2 regions of the Rhizobium anhuiense bv. trifolii genome follow, and region 2 is predicted to be linked to the other one. Evidence: riboswitches for the same ligand, from Rfam matches in the RefSeq annotation. Region 2 holds a riboswitch; the other holds the start of a gene.
The links. A riboswitch is a leader RNA that binds a small molecule or an ion and turns the genes downstream of it on or off. The one in region 2 is predicted to bind S-adenosylmethionine.
Positions count from the first base shown of each region.

Region 1: another riboswitch for S-adenosylmethionine. It lies ahead of NE851_RS12720 (O-succinylhomoserine sulfhydrylase); the one in region 2 lies ahead of metA (homoserine O-acetyltransferase MetA).

Region 1 is NZ_CP098803.1:837,461-852,131, forward strand. It holds gene NE851_RS12710 (Hsp33 family molecular chaperone) at 37-1,029, shown strand; gene apaG (Co2+/Mg2+ efflux facilitator ApaG/CorD) at 1,185-1,577, opposite strand; gene NE851_RS12720 (O-succinylhomoserine sulfhydrylase) at 1,818-3,002, opposite strand; SAM riboswitch at 3,045-3,123, opposite strand; gene NE851_RS12725 (2'-deoxycytidine 5'-triphosphate deaminase) at 3,197-4,291, shown strand; tRNA gene NE851_RS12730 (tRNA-Gly) at 4,351-4,424, shown strand; gene NE851_RS12735 (helix-turn-helix domain-containing protein) at 4,477-5,505, opposite strand; gene NE851_RS12740 (TetR/AcrR family transcriptional regulator) at 5,671-6,258, opposite strand; gene NE851_RS12745 (efflux RND transporter periplasmic adaptor subunit) at 6,357-7,472, shown strand; gene NE851_RS12750 (efflux RND transporter permease subunit) at 7,472-10,600, shown strand; gene NE851_RS12755 (TetR/AcrR family transcriptional regulator) at 10,600-11,259, shown strand; gene NE851_RS12760 (MarR family winged helix-turn-helix transcriptional regulator) at 11,336-11,779, shown strand; gene NE851_RS12765 (NADPH-dependent F420 reductase) at 11,816-12,562, shown strand; gene NE851_RS12770 (oxidoreductase) at 12,820-13,641, shown strand; gene NE851_RS12775 (DUF995 domain-containing protein) at 13,874-14,383, opposite strand; gene NE851_RS12780 (glycoside hydrolase family 26 protein) at 14,401-14,671, opposite strand, start outside.
Region 2 is NZ_CP098803.1:80,680-95,350, forward strand. It holds gene epmA (EF-P lysine aminoacylase EpmA) at 1-518, opposite strand, end outside; gene efp (elongation factor P) at 666-1,235, shown strand; gene NE851_RS09070 (SIS domain-containing protein) at 1,346-2,074, opposite strand; gene nagA (N-acetylglucosamine-6-phosphate deacetylase) at 2,092-3,243, opposite strand; gene NE851_RS09080 (SIS domain-containing protein) at 3,243-4,274, opposite strand; gene NE851_RS09085 (GntR family transcriptional regulator) at 4,271-5,044, opposite strand; gene NE851_RS09090 (aldose epimerase family protein) at 5,175-6,197, opposite strand; gene metA (homoserine O-acetyltransferase MetA) at 6,424-7,347, opposite strand; SAM riboswitch at 7,396-7,473, opposite strand; gene NE851_RS09100 (ABC transporter ATP-binding protein/permease) at 7,588-9,477, shown strand; gene NE851_RS09105 (DUF5666 domain-containing protein) at 9,551-10,180, opposite strand; gene NE851_RS09110 (ABC-F family ATP-binding cassette domain-containing protein) at 10,300-12,120, opposite strand; gene NE851_RS09115 (thiamine diphosphokinase) at 12,123-12,773, opposite strand; gene NE851_RS09120 (MarR family winged helix-turn-helix transcriptional regulator) at 12,837-13,364, opposite strand; gene NE851_RS09125 (MDR family MFS transporter) at 13,481-14,671, shown strand, end outside.

The DNA of each region.
Region 1 (14,671 bases), 760 kb from region 2:
CGCTGGGCTGTCGCTTGAAAACTAGGAGTGAAAGCCATGGCAGAAGCTGCAGCCGCCCTCGGCCAGTTTGATTTCGCCGGCGATGATCATGTCGTCCCTTTTCAGGTGGAGGGTCTGGATGTGCGCGGCCGTGCCGTCCAGCTCGGCCCGATGCTCGATGCGATCCTCGAGCGCCATCATTACCCCGCTCCCGTCGCCCGGCTGCTTGCCGAAGTCGTCGTGCTGACGGTGCTGCTCGGCACCTCGCTGAAATTCGACGGCAAGTTCACGGTGCAGACCAAGGGCGATGGCCCGGTCGATCTTCTCGTCGCCGATTTCTCGACGCCGGAAAATGTCCGCGCCTATGCCCGTTTCGATCAGGCGCTGCTCAACAAGGCGATTGAAGCAGGTGAAACCGAGCCGGAGCAATTGCTCGGCAAGGGCGTGCTCGCCTTCACCATCGACCAGGGCAAGTTCGGCCAGCCCTATCAGGGCATCGTCGCGCTCGACGGCACCTCGCTGGAGGAGATCGCCGGCGTCTATTTCCGCCAGTCGGAGCAGATCCCGACGCGCGTGCGCCTGGCCGCGGCCGAACTCTTCGATCGTGACGAGGCGGGCAAGCCGCGCCACCGCTGGCGGGCAGGCGGCCTTGTCGCCCAGTTCCTGCCGGAGGCGCCGGAGCGCATGCGCCAGCCGGATCTCCACGGCGGCGACGGCGACACCGGCAACCGCCCGCACGGCGAGGACGATGCCTGGGTCGAAGCCCGTTCGCTGGTCGAGACCATCGATGCGGATGAACTGACGGATCCGCTGGTCGGGACCGAACGGCTGCTGTTCCGCCTGTTCCATGAGCGCGGCGTGCGCGTCTACGAACCGCGCGCCGTCTTCGACCGCTGCAGCTGCTCGCGGGAGAAGATCAAGGGCGTGCTGAAGGGCTTTTCGGCCGAGGAGATCGAAGCCAGCCAGGAAAACGGCGAGATCGCCGTGACCTGCGAATTCTGCTCGACCACCTACCGCTTCGAGCCGGCCGAGCTTCAGCCAGCTGAATAGTAGAGTGTTTGCCAAGGCTGTCCCGCTTGCGCGGATAGCTGCCCCTCACCCTAACCTTACCGGGGTCGAACCACTCGTCTCGACCCCGGTTGGTGCCGGCAGGCGGATGAGGGGCAGGCCTCGGCAATCTCCCAAGGGCGGGACATCGTTACACGTCAGTTAAGCACCCGCAGCAGTCCCGGTGAATCCAGCGAGAAGGCGGGGATCTCGACATCGAACATCTCGCCTTCGTCCGTTTCCATCTGGTAATGGCCGAACATCAGCCCTGAGGGGGTGTCGAGCGGGCAGCCGGAGGAATATTCGTAGGTGTCGCCGGGGCTGAGCCGTGGCTGTTCGCCGACGACGCCCGGGCCCGTCACCTCGTCCACCAGTCCGTTCTGGTCGGTGATATTCCAGTAACGGTTGACCAGGCGAACGGCTATGCCGGAATTGTTGCTGATGACAATCCGGTAACCCCAGACATAGCGGTCGTCTTCCGGATCGGATTGCTCCTCCAGATAGAATGGTTCGACCACAACTTCGATCTCTCTTGTGAGGGCGCGATACATGCCTTGCACCTTAGTCAAGATATGTTACCCGTATCTTATAAGAGGCCCTGTCCGTCAAGAAACGGAACGTTGATCGTCACTGATACAGTCATGATCGAAGGGTTTTCGATCGTTAAGCCTAATTGTCAGTGTTAATTCCAGATCGGAACGCCGGCACGACCGTAGTTGTTCCCCCGGCCGAACCCCAGTGAGATCAGGCGAGCCGAACCCCGAGTGAGATCCGGCTGCCATTGTCGTCGATCAGGCCGAAACCTTGGCAAGCGCCCGCGCGAAATCCTCGATCAGATCGTCGGTATCCTCGATGCCGGCCGAAAGGCGCACCGTGCCCGGAGAAATGCCGAGTTCGGCGCGCGCCTCCTCCGTCAGGTTCTTGTGCGTCGTCGTTGCCGGATGGGTGATCAGGCTCTTGCTGTCGCCGAGATTGTTGGAGATCTTGACGATATCCAACGCGTTCTGCAGGGCAAAGGCCGCTTCCTTGCCGCCCTTGAGCTCGAAGGCGACCAGCGTCGAGCCGCCGGTCATCTGCTTGGCGATGATATCGGCCTGCGGATGGTCCTTGCGGCCGGGATAGATCACCTTGGCGACCTTGCCCTGCTCGGCGAGGAAATCGGCGATCTTTGCGGCATTCTGCGTCTGCTGGCGCACGCGCAGCGGCAGCGTTTCGATGCCCTTCAGCAAAGTCCAGGCGTTGAACGGCGACATGGCCGGGCCGGTATGGCGGAAATAATCGTGCAGGTTCTCGTCGATCCATTCCTTGTCGGCAAGTACGACGCCGCCGAGGCAGCGGCCCTGGCCGTCAATATGCTTGGTGGCGGAATAGACGACGATATGGGCGCCGAGCTCCAGCGGCTTCTGGAAGAGCGGCGTGGCGAAGACATTGTCGACGACGACCTTGGCGCCGATCTGGTTGGCGAGCTTGGCCACGCCTGCGATATCGATCACTTCGAGCGTCGGGTTGGTCGGGCTTTCCAGGAAGAACACCTTGGTCTTCGCAGTGATCGCCTTTTCCCAGTTGGCCAGATCCCGGCCGTCGATCAGCGTGCAGTCGATGCCGTATTTCGGCGCCAGCGTCTCGACCACCCACCGGCAGGAGCCGAACAGGGCGCGCGCGGCGACGATATGATCGCCGGCCTTCAGCTGGCAGAGGATCGCCGCGGTGACGGCCGCCATGCCGGAAGCGGTGGCGCGGGCATCCTCCGCGCCTTCGAGCATGCACATGCGCTTTTCGAACATGTCGTTGGTGGGGCTGCCGTAGCGGGCGTAGATGAAGCCCTCCGTCTCGCCCTTGAAGCGGGCTTCGGCCGCTTCCGAGGTCTCATAGACGAAACCCTGCGTGAGATAGATTGCCTCGGACGTTTCGCCATATTGCGAACGCAGCGTGCCGCCGTGAACGAGTTGGGTTGCGGGGCGCCAGGACTTGCTCATGCCATCACCTTCACATAACAAAAAAACCGGTCGCAAAAGCAGACCGGTTTCAACCCGGTCTTTTTAGCCACTTGTTTAACGTGGCTGCAAGCCGACCGGCCAAATCACCACGGGATAATTCTGCAATACTGCTGTTAGCTGCTTGCGTCAATTCCCCGAGTTTGGTTTTGTCGGCGGCAAATGATGGATGAGGCATGATGGCTCGTGAAACGGGAATTCTGGCGGATCGCGCGATCTCCGCGCTGTTCGAAACGGAGCGTCTGATCTCCGAACGGGAGCTGGACCGTGACCAGATCCAGCCGGCAAGTCTCGACCTGCGCTTGGGCGCCAAGGCCTTTCGCGTGCGCGCCAGCTTCATGCCCGGCCCCTCGCATCTGGTGTCGGACAAGCTCGACCGGCTGAGCCTGCATGTGATCGACCTCTCCGAGGGCGCGGTGCTCGAGACCGGCTGCGTCTACATCGTGCCGCTGATGGAGAGCCTGGCGCTGCCGGCCGGCATGTCGGCCTCGGCCAACCCGAAGAGCTCGACCGGCAGGCTCGATATCTTCACCCGCGTCATCACCGATTATGCCCAGGAGTTCGACAAGATCCCGGCCGGTTATTCCGGCCCGCTCTATCTCGAAATCAGCCCGCGCACCTTCCCGATCGTGGTGCGCCGCGGCTCGCGCCTGTCGCAGATCCGCTTCCGCGTTGGCCATTCCCTGCTCGGCGAGCCGGAACTCTTGAAGCTGCATGAAAGCGAGACGCTGGTCGCCAGCAAGCAGCCGAACGTATCAGGCGGCGGCATCGCGCTGTCGATCGATCTGGCCGGCGACAAGGACGGCCTGATCGGCTATCGCGGCAAACATCACACCGCCGTCGTCGATGTCGACAAGAAAGCCCAGCACGACATCTATGATTTCTGGGAACCGCTCTATAGCCGCGGCCGCAACGAACTGATCCTCGATCCGGACGAGTTCTATATCCTCGTCTCGCGCGAGGCGGTGCATGTGCCGCCGGATTATGCCGCCGAGATGACCCCCTTCGATCCGCTGGTCGGCGAATTCCGCGTCCATTATGCCGGTTTCTTCGATCCGGGCTTCGGCCATGCCCCTGCCGGCGGGCGCGGCAGCCGCGCCGTGCTCGAAGTGCGCAGCCACGAGGTGCCCTTCATCCTCGAAGACGGCCAGATCGTCGGCCGCCTCGTCTACGAGCACATGCAGGAAAAGCCGGCCAGCCTCTACGGCTCCGGCCTCGGCTCCAACTACCAGGCCCAGGGCCTCAAACTCTCGAAACACTTCCGCATCTGAGGCGTTACACCAGGCGCGACTTGACAGCCGCCCCCATCTGTTGGAAATCTCAGCTCATCGCGGGTGTAGCTCAATGGTAGAGCAGCAGCTTCCCAAGCTGAATACGAGGGTTCGATTCCCTTCACCCGCTCCAGCTACATCCATCTCACCGTCATCGATAGAAATGCGAAGACCCAGAAGTCGGCTTAGAGCCTGCCTCGCCTTATATCGGCTGCTGCGGAGCGAGATGAGACGACCTCAGATTTCCGCCTGAGGGTTTCCCGAGGACTTTCCCCGTAAACGGACCCGTACAGCGCAGAAAAACGGCCGGCGTGCAAGAATCCCCACTTCAGGCAGATATCCCGGATGCTCTGTTGGTTCGACCGATCCAGAAGGTCCAATCGAGCGGCGCGTAGTCGTAGAGTTCTCAAGTAACTTGCTGGTGTAGCTTCCTTGAAGGTCCGGAAGCCGTTTTCCAAGGTGCGAACTGAGACGTTGGCAGATTGAGCGATCATCGAGATGGTGATCGGCTTAGCGATATTCGCCTGCATGAAATCTATAGCCCGACGAACGTGCCGTGGAGCGGGCATAAACGGACTCCGTTCCAGTCGCTGAGAGTAACGATGGGGTATCAATCGAATGAGCAAATGAGTGAGTGCTTGATTGAGATTGACCATTGCTATCGGCGAATGAAGCAAGATGGCGTCTCCAAGCATACCATCCATTATAGTCTCGACGAGATTCTTGATGAGATGTGCGGAGGCGCTTGATCCATCAACGAGGGGGGACAGGTCTAACGATCCGACAAGAGGGGCTTCAAACAGCTCCCCGAACGCTTGGCAGATCTGGCCCCAATGTAAAAAGAGTTTCTGCGATCGATGGAGCGTTCCCCGCACGAGGAAGCGATCCGCCTCGCGGCTTTGCCCAAGTAGCATCTGGCCCGGTGACGCTGTTGTCGTGGTTTGCCGTCGCGTCATGCCGGAAATGCCGTCTCGCGGCACATGGATGGTAAGCCATTCCGGTGTGTCCGAGGTAGCCCAAAGGTTCCACTCTCCATTGCATGCGAGATCGACAACCGTCATCGCACCGTGAGAACGTGCATCAGCGGACCAATTAAAGCCTAGAAGCGTATGAACCGGCGATGCGTCAAAGGGAGCAGATCCGAGGAATGTTTCTAACATTCCGTCGAAGTCTGCGCCGGTCCATCGTGAGGTCAATGCGGAATTATGAATCATGCGAGCCTGCTGAATTCGCGGGTGGCAGTGTGATGACGATGCGACGCACGCGTTCTCCGGCGGTGAATCGTTCCATACGCCCGAGCGAGGGTGAGGCTAATGGTCAACTCGAGGATGCGGCGATCTGCGAGGTGGAAGAGACATCCCACCGACGGAGCCGAGATCTCATTCTTCGTCTGTGCCGCTCGCAATGTGCTTGACCGCATCGGACGCGGCTTCGAGGAGGCGCTCCGACATGCCCCGGTCAGTCATGATGCGGGAGATCGTCACCGCGCCTACCATGAGGGAGAGGATGACCATGGCCCTGTCACAAGGTTCCGTGCCGTCCGATGCCGGGATCAATTCGTCGAGAATCTGGAGGTGAGCCTCTATGCCGTGCTGGAATGGAGCCCGCACCTCCTCGCTCTGACGCGCCGCGTCGGCCCCAAGTGCGGCGAGGGGGCAACCATCGCCTTTCTCTTCCCGGTGCCCGGCCGAGAGATACATGCCGACAACCGCGTCGAAGGGATCGGCGCTTCCGGCGGCAACCCTAGACCATCTGCGGATGGCGTTCTCCATCGCTCGCCCGGATGCCAGTGCCACAAGATCATCCTTCGATTCGAACTGCTTGTAGAACCCGCCTTGGGTGAGACCGGCGCCTTTCATCAAATCCTTCAGCCCGATGCCGTCGAAGCCATGCTCCCGGAAGAGCCGGCTTGCGACATTGATCACCGTTTCACGATTGGCCTCGGCCTGAGCGCGACTGACTCTCATAGCGATCTCCAGTTAGATTTCATTTGACATCTATATCAGAATTAGAGTTAGATCGCAATCTAATTTAAATGCTGCGCCCGTCAAGAAGGCTTACTGACATGAACCGCAAAATCCTCCTCGCCTCATTCGGCCTCCTGGCAGCCGCCGGCGCCACGGCATTCTTCTTTGTCGGGGTGTCCTCGGAAGGAAGCGCACAAGCCGCCGATCCCCGCACTACACCGCCATTCGTCAAACTGGTTGAGGCAAAGAGGCCGGAGACCGCCGAGCGCAGCTTCACCGGCACCATCGCCGCCCGGGTGCAAAGCAATCTCGGTTTTCGTGTGCCCGGCAAGATCGTGCAGCGTTATGTCGACGTCGGCGTGCAGGTCAAGGCCGGTCAGCCGCTGATGCGCATCGACGAAACCGATCTGCGTCTCGCCCTGACGGCGAAACGAAACGCCGTCGCCGCAGCCGAGGCTGTGCTGACCCAGGCGCAAGCAGACGAGACACGCTACGCCGCTCTGGTGAAAAACGGATTGGCCGCGACGCCGCAGCGCTATGAGCAGGCAAAGGCAGCGCTTGACACCGCTACCGCGCAGCTTGCCGCGGCGCAAGCGGACGCCAAGGTCGCGGAAAACGAAGCCGCCTATTCCGTCCTGGTTGCCGACACCGATGGAACGGTTGTCGAAACGCTGGGCGAGCCGGGGCAGGTCGTGACCGCGGGACAAACCGTGGTCCGGCTCGCACAGGCCGGCCCGCGTGAAGCGCTGGTCTGGCTTCCGGAATTTCTCAGGCCGCAGCTCGGCGAGATCGCCGATGCCAGCATCTACGGCAACGAAAGCCGGCAGGACAAGGCCCGGCTTCGCCAGATCTCCGACGCTGCCGATCCGCAAACCCGCACCTATGAGGCACGCTGGGTTCTGGATGGCGCCGCAGCGTCGGCGCCGCTGGGCGCGACGGTGACGATCAGAATCGCCAACGGCGGTAGTCAATCGCATGCCGCGGTGCCGGTCGGCGCCGTATTGGACGATGGCAGCCGCACCGGCGTCTGGGTCTTCGACCAGGCATCGTCGATCGTCCACTTCCGGCAAGTGAAAATCGAACAGATGGGTGAGGAGGTTGCGGTGGTTTCCAGCGTCAATGCAGGCGAGCCGGTCGTCGCTCTCGGCGCCCATCTGCTGCAGGACGGCGCCAGCGTGCGCGCCACGGTAGAACAGGCAGAGGCGGCAAACTGATGAACTTCAATCTATCCGCGCTCGCCGTTCGCGAGCGGGCCGTCACCCTGTTCTTCATCGTTCTGCTGGCCGCCGCCGGCGCCTATGCCTTCGTCAAGCTCGGGCGCGCCGAGGACCCGTCCTTCACCATCAAGACCCTGACCGTGACAACGGTGTGGCCGGGCGCGACAGCGCGCGAAATGCAGGATCTGGTCGCCGAGCCGCTCGAAAAGCGCCTCCAGGAACTCACCTGGTACGATCGTGTCGAGACGACGACGCGGCCCGGTTATGCCTTTTTGACCGTCACCTTGAAGGACAGCACGCCGGCCACGGCCGTCGAGGAGGAATTCTATCAGGCTCGAAAGAAGCTTGGAGACGAGGCCCGCAACCTGCCCGGGGGCGTGCTCGGTCCCTTTGTCAACGACGAGTACTCCGATGTCAGCTTCGGGCTTTATGCGCTGAAGGCCAAGGGCATGCCGATGCGCGAGCTTGTGCGCCAGGCCGAGGTGATCCGCCAGGATCTTCTGCATGTGCCCGGCGTCAAGAAGATCAACATCCTCGGAGAGCGGCCCGAACAGATCTTCGTCGAATTCTCCTATGCCAAGCTCGCCACCCTCGGCATTTCGTCACAGGACATCGCGGCCGCCTTGCAGCGGCAAAACACCGTGACGCCGGCCGGATCGATCGATACGCGTGGGCCCCAGGTGTTCATTCGCTTCGATGGCGCCTACGACAGCATCCAGGCGATCGCCGACACGCCGATCGTCGCCGCCGGACGCACCTTGAAGCTCTCGGATTTTGCCGAAGTGCGGCGCGGTTATCAAGATCCGGCCACCTATCTCATTCGCCATGACGGCGAGCCCGCCATCATGCTTGCCGCGGTGATGCAACAGGGCTGGAACGGTCTGGAACTCGGCAAGGCGCTGGAAGAAAGATCCGCCGCGATCGCAAAGACCTTGCCGCTCGGCATGACCCTCGCCAAGGTCAGCGACCAGGCCGTCAACATCGACGAAGCCGTCGGCGAGTTCATGCTGAAATTCGCCATGGCGCTCGGCGTCGTGTTGTTCGTCAGTCTCGTCAGCCTCGGTTGGCGTGTCGGCATCGTCGTGGCTCTGGCCGTTCCGCTTACCCTTGCCGTCGTCTTCCTCATCATGCTGGAAACCGGCCGGTTCTTCGATCGCATCACCCTTGGTGCGCTCATCCTGGCGCTCGGCCTTCTGGTCGACGACGCCATCATCGCCATCGAGGTGATGGTGGTGAAGATGGAAGAGGGGATGGATCGCATCAAGGCGGCCGCCTATGCCTGGAGCCACACGGCAGCACCGATGCTGTCGGGCACCCTCGTGACGATCATCGGGCTGATGCCGGTCGGCTTTGCCCGGTCGACCGCCGGCGAATATGCCGGCAACATCTTCTGGGTCGTCGGCTTTGCCCTGATCGTCTCGTGGATTGTCGCGGTGATCTTCACGCCCTATCTCGGCGTCAAGATGCTGCCGGCGATCAAGCCGGTCGAAGGTGGCCATCACGCCATTTACAACACCCCGAACTACCGGCGCCTGCGGCGGGTTATCGAATTCACAGTGCGCCACAAGTTCGTCACCTGTGCGGTGGTCGCCATCGTCATGGGGATCTCCGTCGTTGGAATGGGCGGGGTGAAAAAGCAGTTCTTCCCGACGTCGGACCGTCCCGAAGTCCTCGTCGAAGTCCGCCTGCCCGAAGGCACCAGCATCGAGACGACGACGGCAACGGTCGAGAAGCTCGAAGGTTGGCTGCAGAAACAGCCGGAGGCAAAGACCGTCACCAGCTATGTCGGGCAGGGCGCTCCCCGCTTCTTCTTTGCCATGGCGCCGGAATTGCCGGACCCGTCTTTGGCCAAGATCGTCGTGCTGACCCCTGACGCTCACACACGCGAGGTACTGAAGCTTCGGCTGCGCGCGGCCATTTCGGATGGGCTCGCCCCTGAAGCCTATGTCCGCGTCACCCAGCTCGTCTTCGGTCCTTACACGCCGTTTCCGGTCGAGTTCCGGATCACGGGCCCGGATCAGGAGCAACTGTACCAGATTTCCGACAAAGCTCTCGCTATCATGAAGAGCGTGCCGGATGTTCGCCAGGCTAACCGCGATTGGGGCAACCGCACGCCCGTGCTGCGTTTCGTTCCCGACCAGGATCGGCTGAACCTGATCGGTCTGTCGCCGGCCGAGGCAGCCCAGCAGATGCAATTGCTGCTGAGCGGAATTCCGATCACCGAGGTTCGCGAAAATATCCGCAACGTGCCTGTCGTTGCACGCAGTGCCGGCGGCAACCGGCTTGATCCCTCACGATTGGCAGATTTCTCGCTGATGAGCCGGGATGGGCGACAGGTTCCGCTCGATCAGATCGGCCACTCGGAAATCCGGTTTGAAGAGCCGATCCTGAAACGCCGCGATCGAATGCCTGTCATTACGATCCGGTCCGATATCAACGAAGCGACACAGCCGCCGGAGGTCTCAGCGCAGGTTATGAAGGCGCTTCAGCCGCTGATTGCCTCGCTTCCCCTGGGATATCGCATCGAGATGGGCGGAAACATCGAGGAATCACTGAAGGCCAACAACGCCCTCGTCAAGATCTTCCCGGCGATGATTGCCGCCATGCTGATCGTAATCGTTTTGCAGGTCCGTAGCCTGTCGACGATGACCATGGTCATGCTGACAGGGCCGCTCGGTCTTGCCGGGGCGGTTCCGGTCTTGCTGCTCTTCGATAAGCCTTTCGGCTTCAATGCCATTCTCGGATTGATCGGGCTGGCGGGAATTCTGATGCGCAACACTTTGATTCTGACGGAACAGATCAAGGAGAATAAGGCAGCCGGACTCGACGATTATCATGCCGTCATCGAGGCGACGGTGCAGCGGACGCGTCCGGTTATTCTGACAGCCCTTGCCGCTGTGCTTGCCTTCATTCCTCTCACGCACTCGGTGTTCTGGGGGTCGATGGCTTACACGCTGATCGGCGGAACGGCGGTCGGCACGGTGATGATCCTGCTCTTCCTTCCGGCCCTCTACGCTACCTGGTTCCGCATCAAGCCGACGAAAAACGAAAGCCATGAAAATTCTCCGAAGGAGGTAGAGTTACCCAAGGAGGTGGAGTTGCCGACGTCAATGGCTGCCGAGTGATGTTCTCCGGCGGCGGCGACGACTTTTGCGGGTCCGGAAGTGACCTTGAGCAGGCGCGGACGCGGATACTCGAGGTGGCGGAAAGGTATTTTCGGCGGATCGGCTATCATAAGACGTCGGTCGCCGACATCGCCTCCGAACTCGGCATGAGCCGCGCCAATATCTATCGCTTCTTTCCCTCGAGGACGGCGATCAACAGTTCGGTCTGCGGACTGGTTGTCAAAGACGTTGCTGAAATCGCTCTGGCGATCGCGCGAACGGATGCGCCGGCGAGCAAAAAGCTGGCGGATCTTTTGACCGCCATCCACCGGCACAGCACGAGAATGCTGGTGGAGGACAGACCGATGCACCAGTTGCTCGTCGCCGCCACGGACGGAAGTTGGGCGACCATCAACGCGCATAATGAGCAGATCCTGGCAATCCTCAAAGCGCTTGTCCGCGAGGGTCTGCAGACAGGCGAGTTCAAGGTCGAAGACGCCGATGAAGCCGCGCGCGGTATCATCACTGCGTTCCTGCCGTTCTTCCATCCGGTTCTGGTCGAGCAGCGGGTTCAGGAGGGAGGGGCCACCGCAGTCGGCCTCCATGCCCAAATCCGCTTCATCATGAAAGCGCTCGGCACGTCGGACAGCGAGACCTCCCTGAACGCGATAAGCGCCTAATTTAGCGCTGCCGACCTTGTTCTCTTCGACAAAGGCATTATCTAGTGAACTAGATAAAAGCACACTAGATGAAACCATGTCGAACAACGAAATCGCATCCCGCCGCGCGGTCGGCACCCAACTTTCGTTTGCGCTCTATGGCGCGGCCAACCGGATGGCGCGCCTTCACAAGCCATTTTTGCAGCCGCTCGGTCTAACATTCCCGCAATACCTGGTGATGCTTGAACTTTACGGCGGTACGCCCCGCGCCGTTGGAGAGTTGGGTTTGAAGCTCGATATGGACACCGGCACGATCACGCCGCTGCTGAAGCGCCTGGAATCGGCCGGCATGGTGACCCGGACGCGCGATCGTAACGACGAGCGGCGGGTGCTCATCCATCTTACCAAAGCCGGTGAATCCCTGCGTGAGGCGCTTTGGGCCGTCACCGACAAAATCAAAACCGCCTGTCAGCTCACGGACGAGGGGCTGGTCGATCTGCGCGACACGCTGCACGCATTCGCGCGTCCCGCCCGCGATTGAGGCGGGCTTAGTTCCACATCAGAGAAAGGACATCCCATGAAGATCGGAATCATCGGCGCCGGAAATATCGGCGCGACGCTGGCGAGAAAACTTGCCGCCGGCGGCCATGAGGTCAAGCTTGCCAATTCGAAGGGGCCGGACACCATCCACGATCTTGCCGGCGATATCGGAGCGACCGCCGTTTCGAAAGAGGAAGCCGTCCGGGTCGTCGAGGCGATCGTTCTTTCGATCCCGTTCGCAAACTGTCGCGATCTCGGTCGGCTCTTCAATGGCGTGCCTGAAGACGTCGTGGTGATCGATACGTCGAATTATTATCCGTTTCGCGACGGCGCGATCGCCGACGTCGATGGCGGCATGCCCGAAAGCGTTTGGGTGAGCGGGCAGATCGGCCGACCCGTCGTCAAGGCGTGGAATGCCGTGCTGGCGGCAACGCTGGCGGAGAAGGGGCGGCCTGACGACACGGATGGACGCATCGCCGTCCCGGTTGCAGGCGATGCTCCGCAAGCAAAGGCGATTGCCATAGATCTGGTCGAGGCCACCGGTTTTGATGCTCTGGATGCAGGAGGGCTGGCGGCGTCCTGGCGTCAGCAGCCCGGCACCCCGGCCTATTGCACCGAGCTTGCAGCAGATGAGCTGGAAGAAGCGCTGCGATCGGCGGATCGATCCCGCGCAGCCGATAATCGCGACGCGCTGATCAAGGAATTCTTCGCGGCAGGCACCAGCCTGACCCACGACGAAATCGTCGCTCGAAACCGAGCGGGGACTGTCGCTCCGAAATCCTGAACCCGTTGAGGCTCATGCCGCTCCCTGCCGACATGCCCCGGCACGTTTGCAGGCGCGATCATCGAAAAAATCGCCGTAAAGCAAAAAGTGCTTGATTTTATATTTCGATTGACATCTAAAGCAAGGATAGATGTTGATCGAAATCTTACGTGCTTGGATGCCAGGTTCTGAGACACTGTCCTTTGGCGACAGGGTGAAAAGTCTGACCCTATAATTGAAGCACGTATTCAACCACTCGCGCCCAGCCAGGAGCCTCCATGTCTCAAAATAAAGTCGTCGTCATCACCGGAGCATCCTCCGGAATCGGCGAAGCGTCGGCCCGCCTTCTTGCACAAAACGGTTTTCAGGTCTTTGGCGGCGTGCGTAGCCCGCAGCGTGTCAATGCCATTCCCGGCGTGCGCTATGGGACTGCCGACGTCACCGATGACGCCTCGGTCTCCGATTTTGTTCAATGGGTTTTGTCCGAGGCAGGCAGAATCGACATCCTGATCAACAATGCCGGCGTTTCGCTGGTCGGCCCGGTCGAGAACACGTCGCCTGCCGAAGCCCAGGCGGTCTTCGATACCAATGTTTTCGGCCCTCTGCGCATGATCCGCGCTGCCTTGCCCTCCATGCGCGCCGCTCGCAGCGGTCTGATCATCAATATCAGCTCGGTCCTCGGCTTCCTGCCGGCGCCGTTCATGGGAATATATGCCAGCAGCAAGCATGCACTCGAAGGACTGTCGGAGTCGCTGGACCATGAGATTCGTGAGTTCAACGTGCGCGTCGTGCTGGTTGAGCCGACCTTCACCAATACCAAGCTCGATGTGAACGCGGCCCAAACCGACGCGCCCCTCGGCGCTTACGCAGCACAGGCAGATGCGACCATCAAGACGGTACAGGCCCAGATCAAAACCGCGCCGTCGCCGCTGGTTGTCGCGGAGAAAATCCTGGCTGCAATCAACGGTCCATACAAAATGCGTCAACCGACCGGTGGCCAGGCGACGCTTCTAAGCCGGTTACGCAGGTTTATGCCGGCAAGCGCGGTCGACAGCAGTCTGCGCAAGACATTCGGCTTCGGAAAGCGTAGCGCAACCTGAGTTTGCCTAAATTTCCAAACGTCGTCGGTTTCACAGCTTCGTTTCCGCGAATCTCGCTGTCGCATTCGTGCCGGCGCATTGCAGAGCATCAGTCGGGATCCTGGCTCGGCGACGTGCTGCTGCCGGCGCCGAAGGCGCTTCGCGATCTTTTATGAAAAGGGTTGCGCGCAGGCACCGGCTCCTACAAGGAAACAGATGGCGCCTCGGCCGCGCGCAACCCCTAGCTTCGCCTTTATTTGGTCTTACTGACGCTCGTCTCAATTCTCCCCAATTGAGACCTCACGTAGTCGCCGTGGCGAAGCTTTGCGAATTCGTCGGTGGCTTGTGTCCGTCTGCTCTTGAACACGTACCATTGACCGTCCGGTTCGCGTTTCTGATAGATCAGGCCGCCCTTCTTGCGGTGGCTGAAGCAAGTGATTGCCGTCGCCGTTCCGGTCTTGGCGTGCCAGTCGGCGTTGAAGCAGAGTTTGCCCGACTCCGTGACGAACCAGCGGCCCATGCCGAAGGATGGCGAGCCATTTTCCCGCGACCAGGCGGTAAAGCGACGCGCCTTCGCGGAGAAGTAGCCGGCGCCGGCTTTCCACATCCAGGAATTCTGGTTGTAGAGCTGAAAGATTTCCGCGCTGCTCATCGGCTTTGCCGTCTCGATCCCCGCAGGCTCATCGGTTGCGGCAGCGGACGCAGCCGTAGCGATACCGCTGGTCAGGGCGACGGCCAGGAACATTTTTTGAAGCATGGACATGTTCAGGTTCCCTCTGTTCAATTGATGCTTTCGTGGACGAGCCGCCAGTCGGGGCGGCCATAACCGTCCGGCCACGGATAGACTTCACGGTCGTTGAAGTAGATGACGGCGCTGAGGGCCGGGAACTGCGGATAGCGTTTCGTTACGCTCTCGGCCCAGTTTCGCACGAAGGAATCGTGGCCTTCGTAGCCGAGTTCGGCAACCATGATGGGCTTGCCGTAACCCGCGACACGGGCGTATCCGGGCGCAAGGTGCTCGGCAAACGTCTGGTCACGGCCAGTCTTGTCC
Region 2 (14,671 bases):
TCGGCAACGCTGAGCCGCTCCGGCCCGGCGAAGGGATCGCTCGCGACGCCGCGATAGGCAAGCGTCCCCGCCTTTACCGTTTCTGCCGCCAGCGCCAGGATCCGCACGCAATCCATCATCAGGCTCTCATAGCTTTCGCCCGCCCGATACCATTCGAGCATGGTGAATTCGGGATGATGCAGCGGCCCGCGCTCGCGATTGCGATAGACATGGGCAAAACACGAGATCCGTTCCTCGCCCGCCGCAAGCAGCTTCTTGCAGGCGAATTCCGGCGAGGTGTGCAGGTAAAATGGAGCCCTTTGCCCGTCCGTCGTCAGCGCTTCCGTCGCGAAGGCATGCAGATGCGCCTCATTGCCCGGAGAGACCTGCAGCACCGCCGTATCCACCTCGATGAAATCCTCGCGCGCGAAAAACCCGCGCAACGCCGCCTGGATCGCATTGCGCCCGATCAGGAACGGACGGCGATCGGCATGTACGGACGAGGTCCACCAGGGGGACGCTTTGGCCGAAGAGTTCATTCCAAGCTTTCTTCGCCGGAGAAGCCGGTATGGGGTGGCTATTTCCCGGATTTTAGGTTAGTTGCGCCCCCAAAGAAAAACATTTGCGTCTTCGGGGCGTCTCGACAGTCCTCTACGACGCCGAAAGCCGAGTTACAAGGAAGTCTTATGGTCAAGGTCATCGCCTCTTCGGTCCGCAAGGGCAACGTTCTCGACGTCGACGGCAAGCTCTACGTCGTCCTCACCGCCCAGAACTTTCATCCGGGCAAAGGCACGCCGGTCACCCAGGTCGACATGCGCCGCATCGTCGACGGCGTGAAGGTTTCCGAGCGTTGGCGCACCACCGAACAGGTCGAGCGCGCCTTCGTCGAAGACGTGAACCATCAGTTCCTCTACGAGGACGGCGAAGGCTTTCACTTCATGAACCCTGGAAACTACGATCAGGTCGTCGTCGATGTCGAGACGATGGGTGACGACAAGGCTTATCTGCAGGAAGGCATGACCTGCGTTCTGTCAATGCATGAAGGCATTGCTCTGGCGATCCAGATGCCGCGTCACGTCACGCTCGAAATCACCGAGACGGAACCGGTCGTCAAGGGCCAGACGGCGTCGTCTTCCTACAAGCCGGCCATGCTGTCGAACGGCGTGCGCACCATGGTGCCGCCGCACATCAATGCCGGCACCCGCGTCGTCATCGCCACGGAAGACAATTCCTACGTCGAACGCGCCAAGGATTGATCCTGAGTGACAAACTCTTGAAGAGGCCGGCTTATGCCGGCCTTTTTGTATCCGCCTTCTTTGCAGCATGATGTTGTCCGAAAACCGCTCACACTTTTCGGCATCATGCTCTAGAGATGCGGGTTGCGCGGCCGGTATTTCTTGACGAGCTTCTGGTTGATCTCGGCCGCACCCGGCATGTTGGCGCTGAGATAAATTGGCGCATCGCCGGATTTCGAAAGCTGCGAGGCGACTTCGGCGAAGACCGCATTGATCACCGTTACCCCGACCGCCGTCGAGACTGGCCCAACCCGAAGCCCCGTGCCTTCGAGATCGACAACGGCATCACCCGGTGGCAGCCCGTTGTCGAGCACCACATCGGCCACGTCGGCGAGCCGCCGGCGGCCATTGGCGATCGCTGACGAATAGGCGATCGACGTGATGGCAATCACCTTTGCGCCGATTTCGCGCGCATAGTCGGCCGCCTCGATCGGCGCGGCGTTCACGCCCGAATTGGAAGCGATGATGATGACATCGCCCGGCTGCATGCCGTAGCGCTCCAGCATCGGCCGCACCAGGCCCTGCGTGCGCTCATAGACCGAACTGATGACCGCACCCTCATGCAGCATGGCCGAGCCGACCAGCACCGGCACGGTGAAGGCGAGCCCGCCGGCACGATAGTGCACCTCTTCCGCCAGCATATGCGAATGGCCGGTGCCGAAGACATAGACGCGCTTGTCGCCGTGGGCAGCATCGAGGATGACGGCCGCGGCCTGCGCCATCGGCTCGGCAAGCGCCTGCTTCAGCTCTTCCAGCCGGCCGATGAGGTTGGCGAAATAGGCATCGGTAATGTCGGTCATCCCACGTCTCCTTGATGTCAGGCCGCTTCGCCGCCGAGCCAGGTGGCGGTGACGGCAAGCGCATCGGTGAGATGCACGAGATCGGCGCGCATGCCCGGCGAGAGATGACCGCGATCGGCAAGCCTGAGGAAGCGGGCGGGATATAGGGTCGCCATGCGCAGGGCCTCGGCGAGCGTCAGGTCGAGATAGGTGACACCGTACCGGATCGTCGAGATCATATCGACGTCGGAACCGGCGAGCGTGCCGTCGGAAAGCACCAGCTTCGAGCAGAAGCCACCCCTTTCTCGCCGGACGGTGCGCCCGTTCAGCGTGAACGAGTCTTTCTCCGAGCCGACGAGCGACATCGCGTCGGTGACGAAGAACAGCTTGCCTTCGCCGCGCTTGGCGCGCAGGGCCGTGCGCAAGGCCTTCGGATCGACGTGATGGCCATCGGCGATGATGCCGCACCAGGTCGAGGGATGGTCGATTGCCGCGCCGACGAGGCCGGGTGTGCGGTGTCCCAGCTGGCTCATGGCGTTAAAGAGATGCGTGACGCCGCGTGCGCCGGCATCGAAGCGTTCTTCCGCCGCCTCGCTCGAACAATCGGAATGCCCGATGCTGACCGTGACGCCGGCTTCCGCAAGCTCGCGCACCTGGGCAACCGTCACCTGCTCGGCCGCCATGGTGACGAGCAACGTGCCGATCTCCTCGCGTGCTCGGATGAAGGTCTTGACGTCACGTTCCTCCACCGGCCGCATCAGCTCGGCCAGATGCGCGCCTTTTCTCGCCGGCGCCAGATGCGGGCCTTCGAGATGCAGGCCAGCGACGCCGCGGCTCGCCTTGACCGCCTCCTTGGCCGCCTCGATCGCGGCAATGGAGGCTTCCGATGTATCGGTGATCAGCGTCGGCAGCAACGACGTCGTGCCATAGGGCCGGTGTCCTCCGGCGATGATGTCCATCGAAGCGGCGGAAGGCTCGTCGTTCAGCATTCGCCCGCCGCCGCCATTGACCTGCGCATCGATGAAACCGGCCGACAGAACCCCGCCCGCAAGTGTCACGACCTCGCCGTCCGGCAGATCGTTTCTTGCGACGATCGCTTCGACTCGGCCGCCGGCAGTGATGAGCGCCTTGTCGTCATGGAAGCGTTCGCCGTCGAAGATGCGGGCGCCAAGGAAGATCTTGCGGGCCATCAGACCGTCTCCGTCACCTTGAGCAGGTTTGCCGGTCTGTCGGGATCGAAGCCCTTGCGGCGCGTCACCGACTCGATCAGCCGGTAATAGACGAGCAGCGACACCAGCGGATCGACGAGGCCGTTGCCCGTGGTCGGTACGCGGAGATGGACGCCGGACAGCGGCTGCGCCGAGAAGCCGACGGTGGTGGCGCCGAGTTTCTGCAGGCGCTCGAGTGCCTGGACGTTGTTGGCGAAGGCGGCATCGTCGGGCGTAAAGGCGACGATCGGAAAGCCCGGCTGCACCAGGCGCATCGGACCATGCATCAGTTCCGCCAGCGAGAAGGCCTCGGCATGCAAGCCGGAGGTCTCCTTAGCCTTCAGCGCCGCTTCGAGCGCGATCGCGAAAGCTGGGCCGCGGCCGGCCGTATAGAGCGAGGTTGCGTTGAAGAGCACCTCCTCGGCCGCCGCCGTGTCGATCCCGGCAGTTGCCGACAGCGCCTCCGGCAGCTTGTCGAGCGCAGTCTGCAGATCGGATGCGCCGCCGATCGCAGCCGTCACCCCGGAAAGGGCGGCGACCGAGGCAATGAAGGATTTCGTCGCCGCGACACTCTTTTCGGCACCGGCATTGAGGCCGAGAACGATATCGGCCTGTTTCGCAAGCGGGCTGTCGGTGACGTTGACGACGGCGATCGTCGTCGCTCCGCCCTTCTTCGCCGCATCCTGCAGCGCAACGATATCGGGGCTGGCGCCCGACTGCGAGACGGTGAAATGGACGCCGCCCTTCAGATGCAGCGCGGCACCATAGACGGAAGCGATTGACGGACCGACCGAGGCGACCGGAACGCCGCAGGTGATCTCGAAGAGATACTTGAAGAAGGTGGCGGCATGGTCGGAGGAGCCGCGCGCCGCCGTGGTCACCACGCTCGGGCGGGCGGACGAAAACAGCCGGGCGATCTCGGCAAAGACCGGCTTTTCCTTTTCGAGAAGCGTGGCCACCACCTCTGGCGACTGGCCGGCTTCCTGCAGCATCAGCGACTGGTTCTCACTCATAGGTCATCTCCAATTCTCAATTCGGCAACAAAATCATAGGCATCGCCGCGATAATGCGAGCGGGTGTATTCGACGACGCGCTGGTCTTCCAGGCGCGAGACACGTTCGATCAGAAGCGCCGGCGCGCCTGATTTGACGTTCAGGATCGCCGCAGAAGACGGGTCGAGCGTAACCGCAGTGAGCCGCTGCAGCGCGCGCACGGGCCTGTGGCCGCTGGCCGTCAGCGCATCGTAGAGCGATCCCTCGCCACCGGCATCGTGCCCAAGGAACTTGATCGGCACCACGGCGCGTTCAATCGCCAGCGGCAGGCCATCGGCAAGGCGCAAGCGGTCGAGTCTCAGCACCGGCTCGTCGCCGCCGAGGCCGAGCAGGAAGGATTCCTCCGGCGACGGCGTATTGACCGCCCGCGACAATACCCGCGCAGCCGGCAGACGCCCGCGCGAGCGCATGTCGGCGGAGAAGGAGGAAAGCCGCCAGAGCGACTGCTCCATGCGTTCCACTCTGCTCGAGACGAAAGTACCGCTTCCGTGGCGCGATTCCAGCGCCCCTGAAGCCATCAGATCGCGATAGGCGGTGCGCACGGTGACGCGTCCGAGCTTCAGTGCCTCGGCAAGGTCGCGCTCGCCCGGCAGCGCAGTGCCCGGCTTCAGCAATCCTTCCTGAATAAGACCGGTCAGCGTCTGCGCCAGCTGCTTGTAGAGCGGCCCGGTCAGCGCCTCGTCACGCAGGCCGCGGTTCTTCAGTTCCGCTATCAGACTGGTTCTATCCATGGGCGCATAATAGAACCTATCTAGAACCAATCGGCAAGACGGAATCGAGCATAGAAAGAAAAAACCCTCACCGCTGGACCGGCAAGGGTTTCATAGCAATCAAATTTGACAGCCGTGCGTGCGCAGAAACTCAGTTCTTGGTGAAGATATAATCCGTCTCCTGGCGAAGCACCTCGCCGGGACGCAGGACGGCATTCGGAAAACCTTGGTGATTGATGGCATCCGGCCAGACCTGCGTCTCCAGGCAGAACCCGGCGAATGGACCATATTTGCGCCCGCCGATGCCGAGCGCCTCGGTATTAAGCTTGAAACCGGCATAGAACTGCACGCCCGGCTCAGTGCTGCGCACTTCCAGCGACACCCCGGAATAGAGGCTGCGGGCAAGCGCGACGCTCCGCTTGGCGGTGCGCTCGGCGGACAGGCAGAAATTATGATCGTACAACACTTGTTCGCTGCCGACGAAACGCTTCATCGGCGCCATCTCGCGGAAATCGAATTCCGTGCCGTCGACGGAACGGATCTCCCCGGTCGGCACCTGCTTCTCATCGGTCGGCAGATAGTGATCGGCGGCAATCATGATGTCGTGGCCAAGCGCATCTTCGCGACCGTCGAGATTGAAATAGGCGTGCTGGCAGACATTGGCGAGCGTCGGCTGGTCGCTGGTCGATTCGTAGGTGATCGACAGTTCGCCGTTGCCATGCACCCGGAAAGTCGCCTGGATGGTGCAATTGCCGGGATAGCCCGCACGGCCATCGGGATCGACGATCTTCAGCACCACGCGGTCGACGTCATGCTCGACGATCGTCCAGTTGCGTTTGGCGATATTGTCGCTGCCGCCATGCAGATGCGTCACGCCATTTTCGTTCAGCTCGAGCTGATGGTCCTTTTCGTCAAGCGTGAATTTGCCGCCGCCGACACGGTTGGCGCAGCGGCCGGGGGTCGCGCCGAAGTAGGCCGAATAAAGGGGATAGCTGTCGAAATCGTCAAAGCCGAGCTGCAGCGGAGCGTCATGTCCCTCAAGGCGCAGATCCTGGATGACCGCACCCCAGGTCATAATCTTGGCCGTCAGCCCGCCGCCCTTGATCTCGACGCGATAGACGGTCTCGCCCGCCTTCGTCTGCCCGAAAACATCCCGCTTCAACTTATCCGACATCATCGACCGTCCATTCTATCCCGGCTGCCTATTCCTCATCGAAATCGATTTAGGAATTTCAGCGATTCAAACTGTTGCAGCGTCCTTGCACGGCTGACAAAGACGCGCGGGCGCTGTGGTGTTCCGGACCGGAACCTGCCCGCATTTGTTCCAAACCGCAACCGGGCGGAGTAGAAAGAAATGCCGCAGCAGCGATGCGGCATCGGCTCAAGGCGCGATGGTGCCCTCAGAGGTCCATGCCGATCTCTTCCACGTCATAGGGCGTCGTCTGGTAGATTTCGTTGATCCAGTTGCCGAACAGCAAATGCGCATGGCTGCGCCAGCGATTCTGCGGCGCAAGCGCCGGATCGTTATGCGGGAAGTAGTTGTGCGGCATCTTGATCGGCACGCCGGCATCGACGTCACGGAAATACTCGTCGGAGAGCGAGGTGGAATCATATTCGACATGGTTGAACATGTAGAGCCGCCGGCCCTTCTTCTCGTGCACGAGGCACACGCCCATCTCGGCTGATTCCATCAGGATCTCCAGATCTTCGGATTTCTCGATATCGGCGCGGCGCACTTCGGTCCAGCGCGACACCGGCACTTCGAAATTGTCGGAAAAGCCGTTGAGATAGATGGAGGAAGGCTTCAGGTTCCGGTGGCGATAAACCCCGAAGGCCTTCTCCTTCAACTCGTATTTCGGAACGCCGTGGAAATGATAGATCGCAGCCATCGCGCCCCAGCAGACGTTCATCGTCGAATGGACATTCGTTTCCGTCCAGTCGAGGATATGCTGCATTTCCGCCCAATAGGTGACGTCCTCATAGGGCAAAAGCTCGATCGGCGCCCCGGTGATGATGAAGCCGTCGAACTTGCGCTGCTTCACCTCTTCCCAGGTCTGATAGAAGGAAAGCAGATGGTCTTCGGAGGTATTCTTCGCCTTGTGGCCGCCGATGCGGATCAGCGACAGCTCCACCTGCAGCGGCGAGGCGCCGACGAGGCGGGCCATCTGCAGCTCGGTCTTGATCTTGTTCGGCATGAGGTTGAGCAGCCCGATCTGCAACGGACGGATATCCTGACGGATCGCCATCGTCTCGGTCATCACCCGCACACCTTCCTGAACCAGGGTTTCGAAGGCGGGCAACGTATCGGGGATCTTGATGGGCATTGCGGTCACTCGATCAAAAACAAAAAACCGGCGGCGAAAAAAATCGCTACCGGTCCGCACGCGGCCCTTTAGCGACTTTTTTAACGTGGCTGCAAGCCGGCCGGCCAAATCACCACGGAGCACTTTAATTAGCCCCAGTCGGACCGCGAATCAATGGCGAAAGCATGCAGGCACGGCCCATGCAAGCATCATCACACTTTAATGACTGATAGAATCTGTTGATAGACCGGTAACGCCACCATGTTAATAATGGGGGCATGGGCGGTGTGGAAAAGTGTAATGGCAGATAAGATCGAGAGGAGGCCGGGAATCCGGAGGCAGGATAGGGTAGGGTATGATCTCAGCCTGACATATCGCCTCGGGGTGATGTTCTCAGCATTCTGGAATTCGGAAGTGCGTGGCAAGGTGCTGTTTCTGGCGACCGTGCTGATTCTCGTCATCTTGGCGACGTCCTACGGCCAGGTCATCCTCAATGAATGGAATGCTCCGTTCTACGACTCGCTGGAGCGCCGCGACCTCGGCGAATTCTTCCACCAGCTTGAAATCTTCGCGATGATCGCCGGCACGCTGCTGCTGCTCAACGTGCTGCAGGCGTGGCTGAACCAGATGACCGCGCTCTATATGCGCGAAGGTCTGTCGCGTGATCTCGTCGACCAGTGGTTGAAGCGCAAGCGGGCGCTGCGGCTTGCTTCCAGTGGCCTGATCGGCGTCAATCCGGACCAGCGCCTGCACGAGGATTCCCGCAATCTCGCCGAAAGCACGACAGGGCTCGTTCTCGGCCTGCTGCAGTCGACCATTCTTCTGGTGAGCTTCATCGGCGTGCTCTGGGAGCTTTCGAGCGGATTCATCTTCCGCATCAGCGGCCATAGCTTCTCCATTCCGGGCTACATGGTCTGGGCGGCGATCTTCTATGCCGCTTCCGCCTCGGTGCTGAGCCAGGTCGTCGGCCGCAAGCTGGTGAAGCTCAATGCCGACCGGTTCTCGAAGGAAGCCGAGCTTCGCTTCACGCTGATGCATGCCAATGAGAACATGCCGGCGATCACCGTCGCCCGCGGCGAGGAAAACGAGCGTCGGCGCATCAACACCGATATCAGCTCGGTACTGAGGGTCGTCAAGCGGCTCGCCATGGCCAATACCAACCTCACCTGGGTTTCGGCCGGCTACGGCTGGCTGGTGATCGTCATCCCGATCATCGTCGCCGCCCCCGCCTATTTCTCCGGCGGCCTCACCCTTGGCCAGCTGATGATGTCCGTCGGCGCCTTCAATCAGGTCAACACGGCATTGCGCTGGTACGTCGCCAATTTCGGCCCGATCGCCGAATGGCGCGCCACGCTGATGCGCGTCACCGATTTCCGTCAGGCGCTGCTCGACATGGACGAGGACTTCGACCTGAAGGACAGCATCGCCTATGAAAGCACCGCGCCCGATACGCTGACACTGAAGGATGTGGTGATCGTCGCCAAGATCGGCGAAGACATCGACGAATGCGGCGGTTTCCGCCTGCGTGAAACCAATGTCGTGATCAAGGCCGGCGAAAAAGTCATGATCAACGGCGATCACAGCGTCAATCGTAAGCTGCTGTTCCAGGCGATGGCCGGCCTCTGGCCGTGCGGCAGCGGCACGATGGGGCTGCCGCCGGTCGACGACATGCTGTTCGTGCCGCAGATCGCCTATGTTCCCGGCGGCACACTGCGCGAGGCGCTGGCCTTTCCCGAAAGTCCTGATGCCTACGAGAAAGCCGCCGTCGAGGCTGCCCTCGAGAAGGCCGGCCTGCATTCGCTGATCGCCAGGCTCGATACCCGCGCCCGCTGGGACAAGCTGCTCGACAGCGACGAGCAGAAGGCGATCGGCTTCGCCCGCCTGCTGCTCGTACGCCCGCGCTGGATCATTTTCGACGAGGTGCTGGAAGGCATGGAGCCGGAATGGCAGGAAACCATGGCCAAACTGCTCACCACCCTGCCCGAAAGCGGCATGATCTATATCGGCCGTTCCGAAGCCTATCTCGAGGTGCTGAAGCCGCGCGTGCTGCATCTGCAGGCGCTGCCGTCAAGATCCGAGGAACCGCCTGTCGCCCAGACTGGCGCCAGCGCCAGTGCAGGCGCTGCCGCCGTGCCCGCGCCGGCGCTTTGATGCGTGCCGCCCCAAAGTGTAGAGCGGTTTTGGCATAACGGAATGCGTTAAGATAAAGATATGAGCCGGCCGCTCACATCGGCGGCGTGATGCCGTTGAGGCCGACAGCCACCTGGCTGGCCGAGATACTGCCGTCAGCCGCCTTCTCGCCGGTGACGATAACGCCGGCGCCAGTCTTCAAATCATCCTTGGTCGCCGGCGCCAGTGTCACGATCGGTGTCGCATCGGCAATCGTGATGGTCTTTTCCTTGCCCTGATAGGTCAGCGTGATCGTGTGGCCTTCGACGGATTTGACGGCGTTGCTGACGGTCGCGTTGGTCATCTGGCTGTTCGGCTGCGCATCCCAGGGACGGTTGCCCTCGCCGGTGCCTTTCATCGACGCCGGAAAGATCAGCACTTCGATCGCCCCATCCGGGCCGTTGCCCTTCGGAAGTGAGGCAACGCCGACGAAATCGCCGGGCTTGATATCCTCGACCGAGGCTTTCCGGATACCGCCGACTTTCCAGCTGGCTTTCAGCGTGATCGTCGCATCGCTGCCTTCGCGCGTCTTGACAACGAGTTGATCACCGCTGAGGCTTTCGATGGCGCCGCGAATGCGGACGCGCTGGCTATCCTGCGCCTCGACGGCCTGCGATAGGGCAAGCGCGACAATGCCGCCGGCGGCAAGGGTTGTGAAAATTTTGGAATTGGGCTTGCGAGACATATGACTTTTCCTTGTCGCCATTGCGATCGGCAATATCCCCGGCTGCCGGGCGGCACTCTATGCCGCACGACGATCAACTGGCGAATCAAGGAAAGGTGAGCCGGCGCGTTTGGGAAGCCTCAGCCTTCCAGCTCTTCGCGTAGCATTTCGAGCTCCAGCCACTCCTCCTCCATTTTGGTCAGGCTGGAGCGCAGTTTTTCCATCTCGGCGGCAAGCCGGTTGAAGGCCGCGGCATCGCGCGTAAACAGATTGGGATCGGCCATCGCCTGTTCGCGCTTGGCGATCTCGGCTTCGGCTTTCGCCATCTCCTTCGGCAGATTGTCAAGCGCGAATTTCTGCTTGAAGGAAAGCTTGGTCTTGGCACTTCCTGCGGACGGCGCTGCCTCTTGCGTCTTCGGCTTCTCCGCCGCTTTCTCCGCCCTCTTGCGCTCCTCAAGCGCGCCCTTGCGCTGCGCAAGCATGTCGGAATAGCCGCCGGCATATTCGATCCAGCGACCGTCAGGCGCATCCGGCACGGCAGGCGCGATCGTCGAGGTCACGGTGCGGTCGAGGAAATCGCGGTCGTGGCTGACGAGAATGACGGTGCCGGGAAAGCCGGCGACGATTTCCTGCAGCAGATCGAGCGTTTCGATATCGAGATCATTGGTCGGCTCGTCGAGGATCAGGAGGTTCGCCGGACGCGAGAGGATACGTGCCAGCATCAGCCGGGCGCGCTCGCCGCCGGAGAGGCTTTTGATCGGCGTCCGCGCCTGTTCCGGTTGGAACAGGAACTCTTTCATATAGCCGGTAACATGACGCTGCTCGCGGTTGACGAGCAGGTTTTCGCCGCGCCCGTCCGTCAGGTAGTTGGCAAGCGTATTCTCGGGATCGAGATCCTCGCGCTTCTGGTCGAGCGTCGCGATCTCCAGATTGGTGCCAAGCTTTATCGTGCCGCTATCCGGGGAAAGCTGCCCGGTCAGCATCTTCAACAGCGTCGTCTTGCCGGCGCCGTTCGGCCCGACCAGACCGATGCAGTCACCGCGATGCACGCGGATCGAGAAGGGCATGACGATTGTCCGGTCGCCGAAGCTCTTGGTGATCTTGTCGGCCTCGATCACCAGCTTGCCGGATTCCTGCGCGTCCGAAACGGTCGCCTGCACGGTACCTTGTGGCCCTTTGTGGCCACGATATTGCGAGCGCATCGTCTGCAGTTCACCGAGGCGGCGCATGTTGCGCTTGCGTCGCGCCGTGACGCCATAGCGCAACCAGTGCTCCTCGCGCTCGATCGCCTTGCCGAGCTTGTGCTGCTCCAGCTCCTCGGCCTCCAGCACCTGGTCGCGCCAGGCTTCGAAATGCGCAAAGCCCCTGTCGAGCCGGCGTGAGGTGCCGCGGTCGAGCCAGACGGTTGCGGTCGAGACCTTTTCGAGAAAACGCCGGTCGTGCGAGATCAGCACCAAAGCGCTGCGGGTCTTCTGCAACTCGCCTTCCAGCCATTCGATTGTGGGAAGGTCGAGATGGTTGGTCGGTTCGTCGAGCAGGAGAATGTCGGGCTCCGGCGCCAGGACGCGGGCAAGGGCGGCCCGGCGCGATTCGCCGCCGGAAAGGGTCTTCGGATCTTCCTCGCCGGTCAGCCCGAGATGGGAGAGCAAATAGGTGACGCGGTAAGGATCATCGCCCGGCCCGAGACCGGCCTCGGCATAGGCCTGAACCGTGTTGAAGCCGGCAAAATCCGGCGCCTGTTCGAGATAACGCACCGTCGAGGACGGATGGCGGAAGACCTCGCCGGACTGTGCCTCGACCAGGCCGGCGGCGATCTTCAGCAGCGTCGATTTTCCCGAGCCGTTGCGGCCGACGAGACAGATCTTGTCACCAGGCTCGATCTGCAGCGCCGCCCCCGCGAGGAGCGGTGCACCGCCGAAGCTCAGGAAGATATCGTCGAGTTTCAGAATGGGAGGGGCCAAAATCAGACTCCGGAAAGATCATAGGGCCTGGCGAGCACGATCGCCTGGCCGCTGCGGAGCGAAAAGCGAACCTTGCCTTCCGCGACGTTGGAAATGGTGCGCGACGAGCCGAAAGGCAGATGAAAATCGGCCAGCGGATAACGCGCATTCTCGATGGAAAGCCCGATCAGCTCGCTGAACCCGGGCACGGAAAACAGGCTGCCCTTGGGAAGGTCCAGTTCGATCGTCCCGGCAATCAACGGCACGGCCTCTTCCTTGCCCGAGGTCAGCAGCACGTCGAAGCCCTCTTCCGCCAGGCTGACGGCCGACAGCAGATGCTGAAGCGCATGGTCCGAGCGTTCGCCGCCGAGCGCACCGGCCAGAATCAGCCGCCGCGCACCGCGCGCGATCGCTTCCGACACTGCGATTTCGCCATCGGTCGCCGCCTTCGCTGCGGGATAAGGCTGTTTCGGCACATCGGGAAATGCATCCTCGAGATCGGCGGGCGTCGAATCGAAATCGCCGACCCAGAGCTCGGGCATAATGCCGAGTGCTGCCGCATGCCGCATCCCGCCATCGGCCGCAATGAAGCGGCTGTCGCCGATGGCATGCCGCAGGCGCTCCGTCAGGCTGAGTTCGCCGCCAAGGAGAATGGTGAAGGTGGATTGGCTCATGGGCACTGCCCTTAGCGCAAACGGGGGGTCGAGGGGAAGGGGCGCCGAACGACGTGCCTCGCCTCAGCCCGGCGTATCCTTGTCGCGCGACAGGAAGACCGCCTCGTAACCGCCGATGAAACGCTCGAAAAGTATCGCGAAGCGATCGATATCTTCCTGCGGCCAGTCGGCGACGATCTCGGAGATGATCGCGAGCTTCTGCGCGACGATCTCGGCAAGCAGAGCCTGGCCGACCTCGGTCATGACGACAACGATCCGCCGCGCGTCGGCCTGCGAGGCCTCGCGGCGCAGGACGTTGCGCCCGACCATGTCGGCCACCACGCGGCTTGCCCGTGACGGATCGATGCGCAGCATCTCCGCGATCATGCCGACCGTGACCTCGCCGGCAGGCTGCGCCCTCCGCACGGCATCGAGCACATCGAGATGCGAAAGTTCAAGGCCCGGTGCGGCACTCTGGATCGCCAGCCGACCGATCAGCCGCCGACCGGTCATCAATCGCATGCGCGCCATGCTGCGGCCGATACGAGGCACGTTTTCCTCATTCGGCGTGGCGGATTGCGCGGAAATGGTCTTGGTCAGCACGTCACTCATGACGAGACCATAACAGAGCCGATGCGGAATTTGAACATGCTGATGTCAATAATGTGCTGTTGACAATTATATGCTGTTAGCACATAAAAGCTCATCAAACCCGGAATGACGCTCCCATGGACATGCAATTCGTGCCTGCGCCGCTCGTGACCGATCCTCGTCGCCGGCTTATCCTGTTCTTCTTCCTGATGACGGCCATGTTCATGGCGACGCTGGATAATCAGATCGTTTCCACGGCGCTGCCGACGATCGTCGGCGAATTCGGCCATCTCGAGCGCTTCGGCTGGATCGGTTCGGCCTATCTCCTGTCGCTGAGCGCCGTCATGCCGCTTTACGGCAAGCTCGGCGATCTCTTCGGCCGCAAATATGTGATGATGACGGCGATCACGATCTTCACCGTCGGCTCAGCGGTCTGCGGCCTTGCGGTCTCGATGGACACGCTGATCGCCGCCCGTGTGCTGCAGGGCCTTGGCGGCGGCGGCATCATGGTGTCGATCTTCGCCGTCAACGCCGATCTGTTCGAGCCGCGCGAGCGGGCGCGCTATCAAAGCTATTCCAGCCTCGTGCTGATGGCATCTGGTGCGATCGGCCCGGTGCTCGGCGGTACGATGAGCGATCTCTTCGGCTGGCGCTCGATCTTCCTCGTCAATGTGCCGATCGGCTTCATCGTACTTGCCGGCCTTGCTTTCATGTTGCCGTACCGAAAACCGCATCGCCGACCGAAGATCGACTATGCAGGTGCACTTCTGCTTGCCATGACGACGACAAGCATCGTGCTTGCCACCGACAGCAGCGAACTGTTCGGCGCATTGATCTCACCCCAGAGCGTCGGCATCGTCGCCTTCGGTGTGATCTGTGCCGTCATCTGGGTTTTCACGGAGCGCCGCGCGCCGGAGCCGATCGTTCCCCTGCAGCTCTTTCGCAATTCGACCTTCAGCCTGCTCCTGGTGATCTCGATCATGGGCGGCGCCATCGCCATCGGCATGGTCAATTATCTCGCCCTCTTCCTGCAGACCACCACAGGCCTTTCACCGTCCGCCGCCGGCCTGCTCTTCATCCTCCTGACCGGCGGCCTCGTCTGCGGATCGTTGACGGCAGGCCGCATCATCTCGAGGACGGGGCGCTACAAGCCCTTCGCCATCGCAAGCCTCACCTGCAGCGCCACCGCCTTTGCGCTATTGTCGCAGGTCCATGCGGGAACGCCGATCGCCTTCATCGGCGCGATCATGATGCTGCACGGTATCGGCATCGGCCTTGCCCAGCAGGTTCCCATCATCGGCGTGCAGAATGCAGCACCGGCCCGCGAC